Linked DNA regions of Pseudobacteriovorax antillogorgiicola. The protein of the gene in region 1 interacts with the protein of each later gene in a pairwise test. Links are inferred from orthologs where the notes say so. Each region holds a gene or a part of one and is shown in the gene's direction. Other genes may lie near its edges.

Region 1 (5,601 bases):
GGTATCTACCAACCGTGGCTTGATGGTTCCTGTAGTCCGCAACTGTGACAAGCTTGATTTCCCTGGAGTCGAGTCAGAGATTCTATCCTACGCTAAAAAAGGTCGAGACGGAAAAATCTCTCTCGATGACTTGTCTGGGGGTACTTTCACCATTTCTAACGGTGGTGTTTTTGGGTCTCTCTTGTCTACGCCGATTCTAAACCCGCCACAGAGTGCTATTTTGGGAATGCACAAGATCCAAGAACGGCCTATGGTGGTGAACGGTGAGATCGTCGTAAGGCCTATGATGTACTTAGCCTTGTCGTATGACCACCGGATTGTTGACGGCAAAGAGGCGGTAAGCTTTTTGGTCAAGATCAAAGAAAACATAGAAGACCCAGCACGATTGTTACTAGGAGTGTGATATGGCGGAAGATCAATTTGATGTGCTAGTGATTGGCGGCGGACCTGGTGGCTATGTGGCAGCGATTCGCGCTGCCCAGCTAGGGCTAAAAACTGCTTGTATCGAATCCCGGGGCAAGCTTGGGGGAACGTGTCTCAACGTAGGTTGTATCCCCAGTAAAGCTCTCTTGCAATCATCAGAGAGCTATCATCATGCTCTGCATAAGGCAGAGGCTCTAGGCTTGACCTATGAAAAGGTAGGTTTTGACCTCAAAAAAATCCACGAGCATAAAACTAAAGTCGTGGGTCAGCTCACTGATGGTGTTGAATACCTTTTTAAGAAAAATAAGGTTACCTACCTAAAAGGCTTTGGCAGTTTTGTGGAGCCCGGCAAGGTGAAAGTGAAGAGCGATTCGGATGAGAAAGTCTACTCGGCAAAGAATGTCATTATTGCCACTGGTAGTGCGCCGGTAGAGCTTCCATCTGCACCTTTCGATGGCAAGACTGTTGTGGACTCAACGGGCGCCTTAGATTTCGATAAGGTTCCAAAACACCTTGTTGTGATTGGTGGAGGCGTCATTGGGCTTGAGCTTGGCAGCGTGTGGGCTCGCCTTGGGGCTAAGGTCTCTGTTGTTGAGGCTGCTGACACAATCTTGCCAATGATGGACAAGGATGTGATCCGCGCTATGAAAAAGTCGCTCGGTAAAGAGGGGCTTGAGTTCTATGAAAAAACTAAGTTCGTTGAGCTGAAGAAAAAAGGTCGATCAACGGTTGTTGTTTGCGATAAGGCCGGTGAGGCTGTGGAGCTATCCTGCGATAAGGTGCTTGTTGCGGTTGGTCGACGAGCTTACTCCGAGGGCTTGGGGCTTGATGCGGTTGGGATCGAAACCGAACGCGGCAAGATTCCAGTCAACGACCGTTTTCAAACTAAGGTAGACGGTGTTTGGGCCATTGGCGATGTGATCGATGGTCCGATGTTAGCTCACAAGGCGGAAGAGGAAGGGGTGGCCTGCGCTGAGTTCATCGCGAACAAGCATGGTCATGTCAACTATTTCGCAATTCCTAATGTGGTCTACACCTGGCCTGAGGTGGCTAGTGTTGGGATGACAGAGCAGGAATGCAAGGAAAAAGGCCTAGAAGTGAAAATTGGCAAAGTGCCATTTTCTGCCAATGGCCGCGCCAAGTGTCTTGGTGAAACAGACGGCTTTGTAAAAATTATTGCAGATAAGCGAACAGATCGGATGGTGGGGGCTCACATTGTGGGGCCAAATGCATCCGAACTCATTGGTGAGCTGGCAATCGGCGCAGAGTACTCAGCAAGTGCGGAAGACATCGGTCGTTCGGTACATGCTCACCCGACGCTATCAGAAACCATCAAAGAAGCAGCCCTAGCGGTCGATAAGATGTCTTTGAATGCTTAGATGGTGCGAAACACTTTAGGGCGATGATCCCAGAATAAGGAAAGGTCTTCTCAATGAAGGGTGTAATTGACGAGGGAAAGTTTACGTTTGCCAATGGCACGAACGCTGCGTTCGTGGATGGTCTTTACAAGGACTATCGCAACGATCCAAACAGCGTAGATGAAACGTGGCGTAAATTCTTTGAAGGGTATGAGTTTGCACTTTCCGGCAAACCGCAGGATGGTGGTGGCAATGGCGACGATGCCGAAGCCAATGTGGAATCATACATCAACCTTTACAGGCGCCTTGGCCATCTCAACGCTCACTTGAATCCTCTCGATGACAGCCCCACGGTGCGAGAGTCCTTTGCTCCTGAGGATCACGGTCTGGGTGATGTGGACATGAAGAGACTCTTCCATCCATCGAACCTACCTGTGAAGGCAGTGACCTTTGGCGAAGTACAGAGCCTGCTGCAAGAAACATACTGCGGCAATATTGGAGCTGATTTTCGTGATATAAACGAGATCGAGTCTGTGCGCTGGTTTCAAGATAAGATGGAGCGTTGCCGGAATAAGCCCGAAGTCGATACCTCAACGAAAAAGCGTGTATTTGAGAAGTTAATCCATGCGGAAGGCTTCGAAAAGTTTCTCCAGGATCGATACCTGGGTCAGAAGCGCTTCTCGGTGGAAGGGCTGGAGGCCTTGATCCCACTTCTTGACATGATTGCGACTGAGGCAAAGGCTGCCAATGTTGATGAAGTATGTATGGGTATGGCTCATCGAGGCCGACTCAACGTGCTGGCTAACTTCATGGGCAAGCCTTATGAGCTGATGCTCAAGGAGTTCGAAGGCAGCGAAATTGATTCTTATGGCATCGACGGTGATGTGAAGTATCACATGGGCTTTGCTAATAATATCAAAACTATGACAGGTGCTAGCCTAAGAGTTTACCTCTCTCCCAACCCAAGTCACTTGGAAGCGGTAAACCCTGTGGTGGAAGGTTTTGCTAAGGCACGGCAAGTTATGCTTGGCGACGAGCAGCAGAAGGGTGTGATGCCAATTCTTATTCATGGGGATGCTTCATTTATCGGCCAAGGCTTGGTCGCTGAAACTCTTAACCTTTCCGAACTTGAGTCCTACAAGACCGGTGGCACGATCCACGTCATCACCAACAACCAGGTTGGCTTTACCACCAATCCAGACGAGGGACGATCATGTCACTACAGCTCTGATATCGCAAAAATCGTGAGAGCACCTGTGCTTCATGTGAATGCAGACGATCCTGAAGCTGTGATATGGACTGCTCAAATGGCAGTTGCTTACCGGCAGAAGTTCCAACGAGATGTGGTGATCGACCTTATAGGCTATCGTCGACACGGACATAACGAAACAGATGAGCCAGGCTTCACACAGCCTCAGATGTATAAGAAAATCAAAAAGCATCCTACCGTACTTAAGATTTACGGGGATAAGCTTGTTAAGGAAGGGGTTCTTACTGAAGATCAAGTTAGCTCATCCATGAAGGAATTCCGAGCTAAGCTTCAGGATTGCCTGAATCGCGTCCGCGGTGAAAAGGTCGAAGTTCTCACCACCACTCCAAAAGAGCTAGAAAGTAGCACCAAGTTGGTGAAAGCGGAGCTAAGCGAGACTTTCAATCAGATCGACACTGCTATCAAACCCGATGTCATCAAGACTATCGTTGAGAAAGTGACCAGCTTTCCAGACAGTTTCAAGCCGCACCCGAAAGTGGCTAAGTTATTCAAGAACCGCAAGGCTATGATCGATGGCGACGGCAAGATCGATTGGGGGCTCGCAGAAGTTCTTGCCTTTGGCTCTCTAGCCCTTGAAGGTAAACATGTTCGCCTCTCGGGGCAGGACTGTCGGAGAGGAACGTTCTCCCATCGTCACGCGGTGATCCGCGACTATGAAACTGGTGCTGAGTTACACACTTTGAACCAACTTTCAGACAAGCAAGAATTCGTCGAGGTGATTAACAGCCCGCTTTCTGAGCAAGGAGTACTTGGTTTTGAGTTTGGTTACTCAGTTGCGAACCGAGAAGCTTTGGTCATGTGGGAAGCCCAGTTTGGTGACTTCAGCAATGGTGGGCAAATCATAATCGATCAGTTTTTAGCTGCTTCAGAAGCTAAGTGGAAGCAAGCGTCAGGCTTGGTCTTGCTCTTACCTCATGGCTACGAAGGGATGGGGCCGGAGCACTCTAGCGCGCGCCCAGAACGATTCTTGCAGCTATGTGGTGACAACAATATGCAGGTGGCGAATCTAACAACGCCAGCGCAGCTATTCCATATCTTGCGCCGACAATTGCATCGGCCTTATCGCAAGCCTCTTGTGATCATGACTCCTAAAAGCCTTCTGAGACATCCAGAGTGTGTTTCTGCGGTAAAAGACTTCACAGAGGGCTACTTTACAGAAGTTATCGACGACCAGTTTATCCAAGATAAAGGCTCTGTCGAGCGGGTGGTTTTCTGTACTGGAAAGATCTTCTATGAATTGGACAAGGCCCGTCGCGATGATGACAATCAGAAAGTTGCGATTGTTCGTGTTGAGCAGCTCTATCCATTCCCAGAGGAGCAAGTGGATAAGATCCTTAAAGAGTACAGTAAGGCAAAAGAAGTGCTATGGACGCAGGAAGAACCCTCCAATATGGGTGCATGGACTGCTATTCGCCACAAGATCAAGCAGCTCTCAACGAGAGAGCGGTCATTCCGCTACAGCGGTCGTACGAGCGCTGGTACCACAGCAGAGGGTAGTAGTAAATCTCACAACATTGAGCAGCAGCGTATCATCGAAGACGCTTTAACAGTTGGCTCTAAGCCGGGTAAGAAGCGAGCTAGTAGCAAGTAGTCATTCAAAAGCTATCACAAACCAAGCACCATGGATTTAAATCCATGGTGCTTTTGTTTTATCAGTAGCCCATAGGCTGGCCATCACCACGAGTATCACTCACCCCAATCCACTCGTCCCCGTCTCGAAAGACGGCTTGAATATCGCCAATAGGATAAGGGGTTGATTTGATATCATAGCCTAGCTCCTCCAAGCTTTTGGAGGTCTGCAGAGGCAAGAAAGAGTTCTCTACAAATACCATATCTGGCAACCACTGATGGTGGATGCGGTAGCCATGAACAGCATCTTCGGGGCTCATCCCGTAGACATAGCGATGAAGAATGGTCTGGAACGTTGCATTGATAATGCGTGAGCCTCCTGGCGACCCGACAATGCCAACCAACCTGGAGCCTTGAAAGATAAATGATGGCGACATGGAGGACAGCATTCTTTTGTTCGGTTGAACCTCGTTTGCCTTGCTACCCACGAGCCCAAAGGCATTGGGAACGCCAGGCTTTTTGGAGAAGTCGTCCATCTCGTCGTTTAGTAGAATGCCAGTGCCTGCTGCAACGACCCCAGATCCGAAGGTATAGTTGATCGTTTGTGTGGATGAAACGCCGTTGCCCCATTGATCAACGATGCTGAAGTGGGTTGTTGATGGAGACTCATAGGGAACCGGGTTTCCTGCGCCAATGACTTTCGAGTCGCCGGCTTTGTCAAGTGGTAGCTCCTTCCGTAGGGCGGCCGCATATTCCTTGCTGATGAGGCCTTTCACCGGAATTGAAACAAAGTCGGGGTCACCCAGGTACTTCGCGCGATCTGCATAAGCGCGGCGCATGCTTTCCACGAGTAGCTGTATGTAACGAGGGGAATCCAGAGGGATTTTTCCCATCTCGGTGCCCTCTAAAATATTCAACATCTGAGCGATATGAACGCCGCCAGAAGATGGAGGTGGCATGGAAGCTAGTTCAAAGTTGCGA
Region 2 (5,213 bases), on another replicon or contig:
TGCTCGTCACAGAGCTTCAAGATGCCAACACCTTGCAAACTCGAATCAAAGAAAACTCCAACAAGTCATCTGCCTTCGCGGTAGACCTTGGATTCATGTGGACCTTTGCCGACTTTTGGTTTCCCACTATTGGTATTGCCGTATTCAACGCCCCCTTGGGCTGCAAAGATGATTATCTGAACCCATTTGCAAAAGTTAGAGAGAAGGTTTGTGGCACAGTTTTTACTGGTGACATTGCCAATCCCGATGCCGTATCCACCATTGACCCCACCGATATCCGCGTGGGAATCTCTATCACACCGAGGCTTAGCAGGAAAATTGCTGCGCGCTTATCGGTAGGTTTTCATCATCTATATATAGGTTCAGGATCCCAGAACTACGGCTTGAGCGATATTCCCATCCAAAAGCAAACCCATGCGGGCATCGAGTTTGTTACAGGCAACCCACTTCTACCATCACCATTCTCTGTTTCAGTCGGGTATAATCAAGGATTTTATAGTATGGGTGCCTCGGTTCGGTTATCGTTCCTATCTCTCGACTTCGCTACTTTTGGTAGAGATATTTCTACTTCAGAAACACCTCAAGAGGACCGCCGAATCATGGCTGGTTTGTCGATTGATTTCTAGTGCTAGACAGTTTTATACTCGAATTCGATTGGCTCTTTTTATCAGAGATCTCCGAAACACCTGGCTTTTGGTGGCATGTTTTAGGCAAGAATTTCTTACCCCAATGCTCTGTAGATTTAAAGTCATATGAAGATCAACTAACGATTCATCGTAGCAAAACACCTGATTGCATCAATTCTTCTTCCAGGCAAGAAATGTCAATGTCACCCGCAACAATGGTATCATATAGCAAACAGTACCATTAAGTGGTACGATCCTAATGATTTAACGGACCGATTCTTATGGGACTGACCGCATGACCAGCAAAAGAGCTAAGATATCGATATTAATGTGTTTTATTAGTTTTGGCGGCTTTAGCGCTTGCACCACCACCAAGCCGGCCTTTCCAAAGAAATACGCCCAGCCGAAAAGCTCGAAGACACCGTCCAGAAAAGGGCAAACCATCAGCAAGCAGGGGGAGAAGGTTTCAAAACCTGTTGCTCCTCAAGTAAAAAACTCTCACGAGGCCTTGTTTTCTAGCCTTCTTGTTCTCGACCAAAGAATCACAGACGATGAGCTTGGCGAAATGAGCCGTATCAATACGCCCCCAGCTCCACGAAGCTTTGCTGAAGCCATTCTCACCTTAGGGAACTTAAAATTCGTCCAACGATCAGCTGCCGATAGCGTCGCCTCTTCTCAGGCAACCGACGAAGCTAATAGTGCAAGCTCAGCCCCCAAGTTGCTGACCATACAAGAACAGTTTAACCGAACCGATATCAATCTGTTTGACTCTCTCAAGGAAAACCCATATCTGCAAAGTCTCCAAGTCTTTCAGATTGTTCAAGCAACCCTAGCGGTGAGTGGCGACAGTGAGCGTTATCGGGAAGGAGTTGCGGAAGTCCTAGGTAGTAGGATTGCTATGTGGCAAGCCTTTGCGGACCAGTTCCAACAAACAGTGCCAAAAGAAGATGGCGAAGACAGCCTCCGACAAGTGGCATCCCCAGTTGATCCAAGCCAATATCGCGCTGCTGACCTTCTACTTGGGGATACTATATTGCTCCAAGCTCAAAAGCTCGCAGAAAAAGGCCAGTTTAAATCAGCTGTTGGCCGAGCATCTCGAGTGACTTCAGTGGACCCATTTTACCCAGCGGCGCAGGAAAAAATAAAATATTTCAGCAATTTAGCTGTTCAGGAGCTTCGCCAAAAAGCAGCACAGGCGTTCCAAAGCTCCCTTCCGGTGGTTGATATTAAAACGAAAGCAGCCTATCTAGTAGAGGCCAAGAAGTATTTGGAAGAAGCCCTCAGTGACTTTCCGGCTGCAGACCACCTCACGACTGTCCGTGAAAACTTGGCGGTGATTACTCGGGATCTGGAGAGCATTGACCAGGACGTGAGCCCTCGTTAGATGATTCAACTCGACCAGCTAAGCAAAAGCTTCGCCAGCAAAACAGTTTTGGACGCAGTCTCCTTTCAATTTCCCAGTCAAAAAAGAATAGCACTCATCGGCGCCAATGGCGCCGGAAAAACCACGCTTCTCAATATCCTATGCGGTCTTGAGGAGCCTGACAGCGGCAAAGTTATTAGCCCCGGGCAATTTCAGATCGGCTACCTCCCTCAAGAGCCCAATCCGCGACCGGAAAGCACGATCATCGAAGAGGCGAAGGCGGGTGCAAAAACTGTCATGTCAATCCAAAAGGATCTGCAAGCTAGCATCAGTCGCCTTGAGCAAGATCACAGTGAAGATGCACTCAAGCATCACGAGGCTCTTGAAGCTGAATTTCAGCGCTTGGATGGTTATTCCCTAGAGGCCAAAGCAAAGAGTATCCTGGCAGGGTTAGGCTTCGCCGAGGAGAAGCTAACGAGCCATCCTACCGCTCTATCCGGTGGATGGCGGATGCGCCTTGAGCTTGCTAAGATTTTCATTAATGAACCAGACTTCCTGATCCTAGATGAGCCTACAAACCATCTCGATCTACCTAGCTTAGTGTGGGTTGAAAATTACCTAAAAAGCTTCAAAGGAACCCTGTTATTCGTATCACATGATCGATCACTCCTTGATCGCCTTGCAAATCATACATTGCTCTTATTCCAGGGCCAACTGGAGTCTTACCCAAGCTCCTTTGAAAAGGCTCTTGAAATGCGTGCTGAGCGGCTTGAGTTGGAAGAAGCCCGGCGCGACAACTTAGCCAAGAAGCGGGAGAAGATGGAGAAGTTTGTGGAACGCTTTGGTGCCAAGGCCACCAAAGCTAAGCAAGCTCAATCGCGAGTCAAGATGATCGGAAAACTCAGGGAACTTGAAGGGGAACTCAACCTTGAGGACAATCAACAAGATATCATCTTTCATTTAGCACCACCGCAAAAGAGTGGTCGTCAAGTCCTAGAGGTGAACGACCTGGCTATCGGCTACGATGCCCCCCTCATTGAAAAGCTGAACCTAGGAATCGAGCGCGGCCAGAAAATTGCTGTCATTGGTGCCAACGGTATCGGCAAGTCTACCCTGCTAAAGTCCATTGTTGGCGAGCTAAAACCCTTGGCCGGTGAAGTTGATTTTGGCCATAATGTGGAGCCAGCCTACTTCTCGCAGAATCATGAGGACTCTCTTGATATCACCAAGGACTGCTTGACGAACGTCCTTGATGGTTCTACGGCTATTGGCGAAAAAGACGCGCGCTCCATTCTAGGTGCCTTCCTGTTTCGCGGGGATGACGTGTTTAAGGAAGTCGAAGTCCTATCGGGTGGTGAAAAAAGCCGGGTGGCCTTAGCAAAAATTCTTGTGCAAAACGCCAATTTTTTGCTTTTAGATGAGCCTACGAACCACTTGGATATGTCTTCGGTAGAAGCGTTGATTCAAGCGGTCAATCAATTTGAGGGAACCATTCTATTTGTGAGCCATGATCGAACGTTTATTGACGCAGTGTGCTCCCATGTTTTTGTTATGCTACCTTCTGGTCAGTCGATGCTTTTTGAAGGCAAACTCGATGACTACCAGCTCATGGCAAAGCAAATGGGGTTTCCTAACGTGCTTGACCCCGACTATAGTCAGACTCAGGAAACCTCTCCTCAAGCGACGGAACAGGCTGTAGAAACCCCGGTCGTATCGCAACAAGAGGTCAAAGACCTGAAAAGGCAGCGCAATAGCCAGCAGAAAAAGCTTGAAAAACTAGAAAGTGAAGAGGCTGGCCTTAAGGCAAAACGTGCTGAACTCGAAGAACAGTCTTATAAAGTGGACCCTAAAGATTATGAGCAACTTGCTCAGATTCGCAGCGAACTTGATCAAATTGAAGAACGGCTGGAAGCCTGCGAAACGGAATGGCTAGAGGCATCAGAAGAGTGTGAAAGGCTCGAAGAACAGCTTCGAGCCATCAACCGCTTATAGAAGCTGGCTGAAAAGCTCAGCAATCTAAACAGAATTACATTTCTGCAGTTTCTGACGAGTCGTCACTTTCCGTCTCTTCAGTCTCTGTTTCGTCACTCCTATAATGACGAGAGCGCGTGCAAGGAATCACTTCACCTTCTCGCACATTTGATAAGTCAACCATCAATAATTCCGGACGCGATTGCTTTAAGTAAGCTACAGCATCTTCTGGAACCTCGAAAAAAGGGTGATCATTGTAGAGGTAGGACCGCATGAAATTCTTTGGCGCTTCCATCATTCCACAAAAAATAAAAGGGAAATCAAGGCGCTTGTTGAGTTGCAACAACTCTGTAAGAATCGTGGTGCAAACTTCCTTTTCGTCCTGGAAGTCAACAATGAGATATCTGATTTCGTGCGCAACTAACCAATTGTGGATGCCAACGGCAACCTCGGAACATGGGCGGCAATCTGGACCGGTTGAACAGATGTCGATTCCATTCAATACAACGGTGCCGTCGATAATCTCTGGTACGAAATCCATAGCAGGCTCCCTGATGACTTTATAATCCAAATATCAAAACTTTCTTAAATAGCCTTTTTTTTGAATTATAGCAAGTTTTAGTTTATGGAGACTCTGCTCTAGCGAAAAAGTTGATGATTATCAATCCATTGCCCTAGATACTGCCGTTTGATCTCAGAAAGTCTTGGGGATTTGAGCTGCTGGCGAATAACCTCAACCTCTTGAATCAAATACCGTCTGGCATCTTCCACGGTCCGGCACTGAAAGGGAGGCCGATTCATTTCAAGGGGCACATGCCGATCCCCAAGCAGCTTGAGCAGCCTTGTATCTGCTTTTTCATCGCAAACACCAGCTTCCAAAAGGTTTTGCCTGTCAAGTTCCGTCGATAGTAAGATTCGAATCTGCCACAAACCTCCCTGCGTATCCTCGGGATTGGGGCCAAGGTGTGAAGATACTTGAAGAAACCAATTAGTCCCCGAGGCATCGGTCAGACTGTGATAATTATTGTTTTTAAGCCATGAATTAAACTGGTATGCTGCACCGACTTGATTCGTGGTAACTTTACTTACGGTTCCAGAGTTCTCGGCAAACATATAGGTCACCTTTTATGGCATATCGTTACCTTTCTATCTTATCGCGAAAGCTCGTACTAGCACTGGTCATAAGCTGCAGCCTTGGTTCCTGTGCCTACCGATTTACCAATGTGGTGATGACGGTGCCCGAGGGCGTGCAG

Evidence for each region.
Region 2: the proteins of B9N89_RS00560 (region 1) and abc-f interact in binary tests that used the Escherichia coli proteins (3 or more experiments, as listed by UniProt). The link is inferred for Pseudobacteriovorax antillogorgiicola from one-to-one orthologs.

Annotation. Positions count from the first base shown.
Region 1 is NZ_FWZT01000001.1:107,792-113,392, reverse strand. What follows is about bases 1,456-4,842. They hold B9N89_RS00560 (2-oxoglutarate dehydrogenase E1 component), read left to right. Parts: upstream 1,456-1,855; coding sequence 1,856-4,642; downstream 4,643-4,842. Other genes in these bases: ggt (gamma-glutamyltransferase), read right to left, coding at 4,704-4,842; lpdA (dihydrolipoyl dehydrogenase), read left to right, coding at 1,456-1,802. Outside these bases: odhB (2-oxoglutarate dehydrogenase complex dihydrolipoyllysine-residue succinyltransferase), read left to right, coding at 1-403; more of lpdA, read left to right, coding at 405-1,455; more of ggt, read right to left, coding at 4,843-5,601. UniProt on the Escherichia coli protein: E1 component of the 2-oxoglutarate dehydrogenase (OGDH) complex which catalyzes the decarboxylation of 2-oxoglutarate, the first step in the conversion of 2-oxoglutarate to succinyl-CoA and CO(2).
Region 2 is NZ_FWZT01000017.1:125,916-131,128, forward strand. What follows is about bases 1,497-4,495. They hold abc-f (ribosomal protection-like ABC-F family protein), read left to right. Parts: upstream 1,497-2,010; coding sequence 2,011-3,981; downstream 3,982-4,495. Other genes in these bases: B9N89_RS20620 (hypothetical protein), read left to right, coding at 1,497-2,010; B9N89_RS20630 (hypothetical protein), read right to left, coding at 4,016-4,495. Outside these bases: B9N89_RS20615 (PorV/PorQ family protein), read left to right, coding at 1-626; more of B9N89_RS20620, read left to right, coding at 922-1,496; more of B9N89_RS20630, read right to left, coding at 4,496-4,501; B9N89_RS20635 (hypothetical protein), read right to left, coding at 4,600-5,073; B9N89_RS20640 (LPS assembly lipoprotein LptE), read left to right, coding at 5,088-5,213. UniProt on the Escherichia coli protein: Genetic data indicate it may be involved in ribosome assembly or function.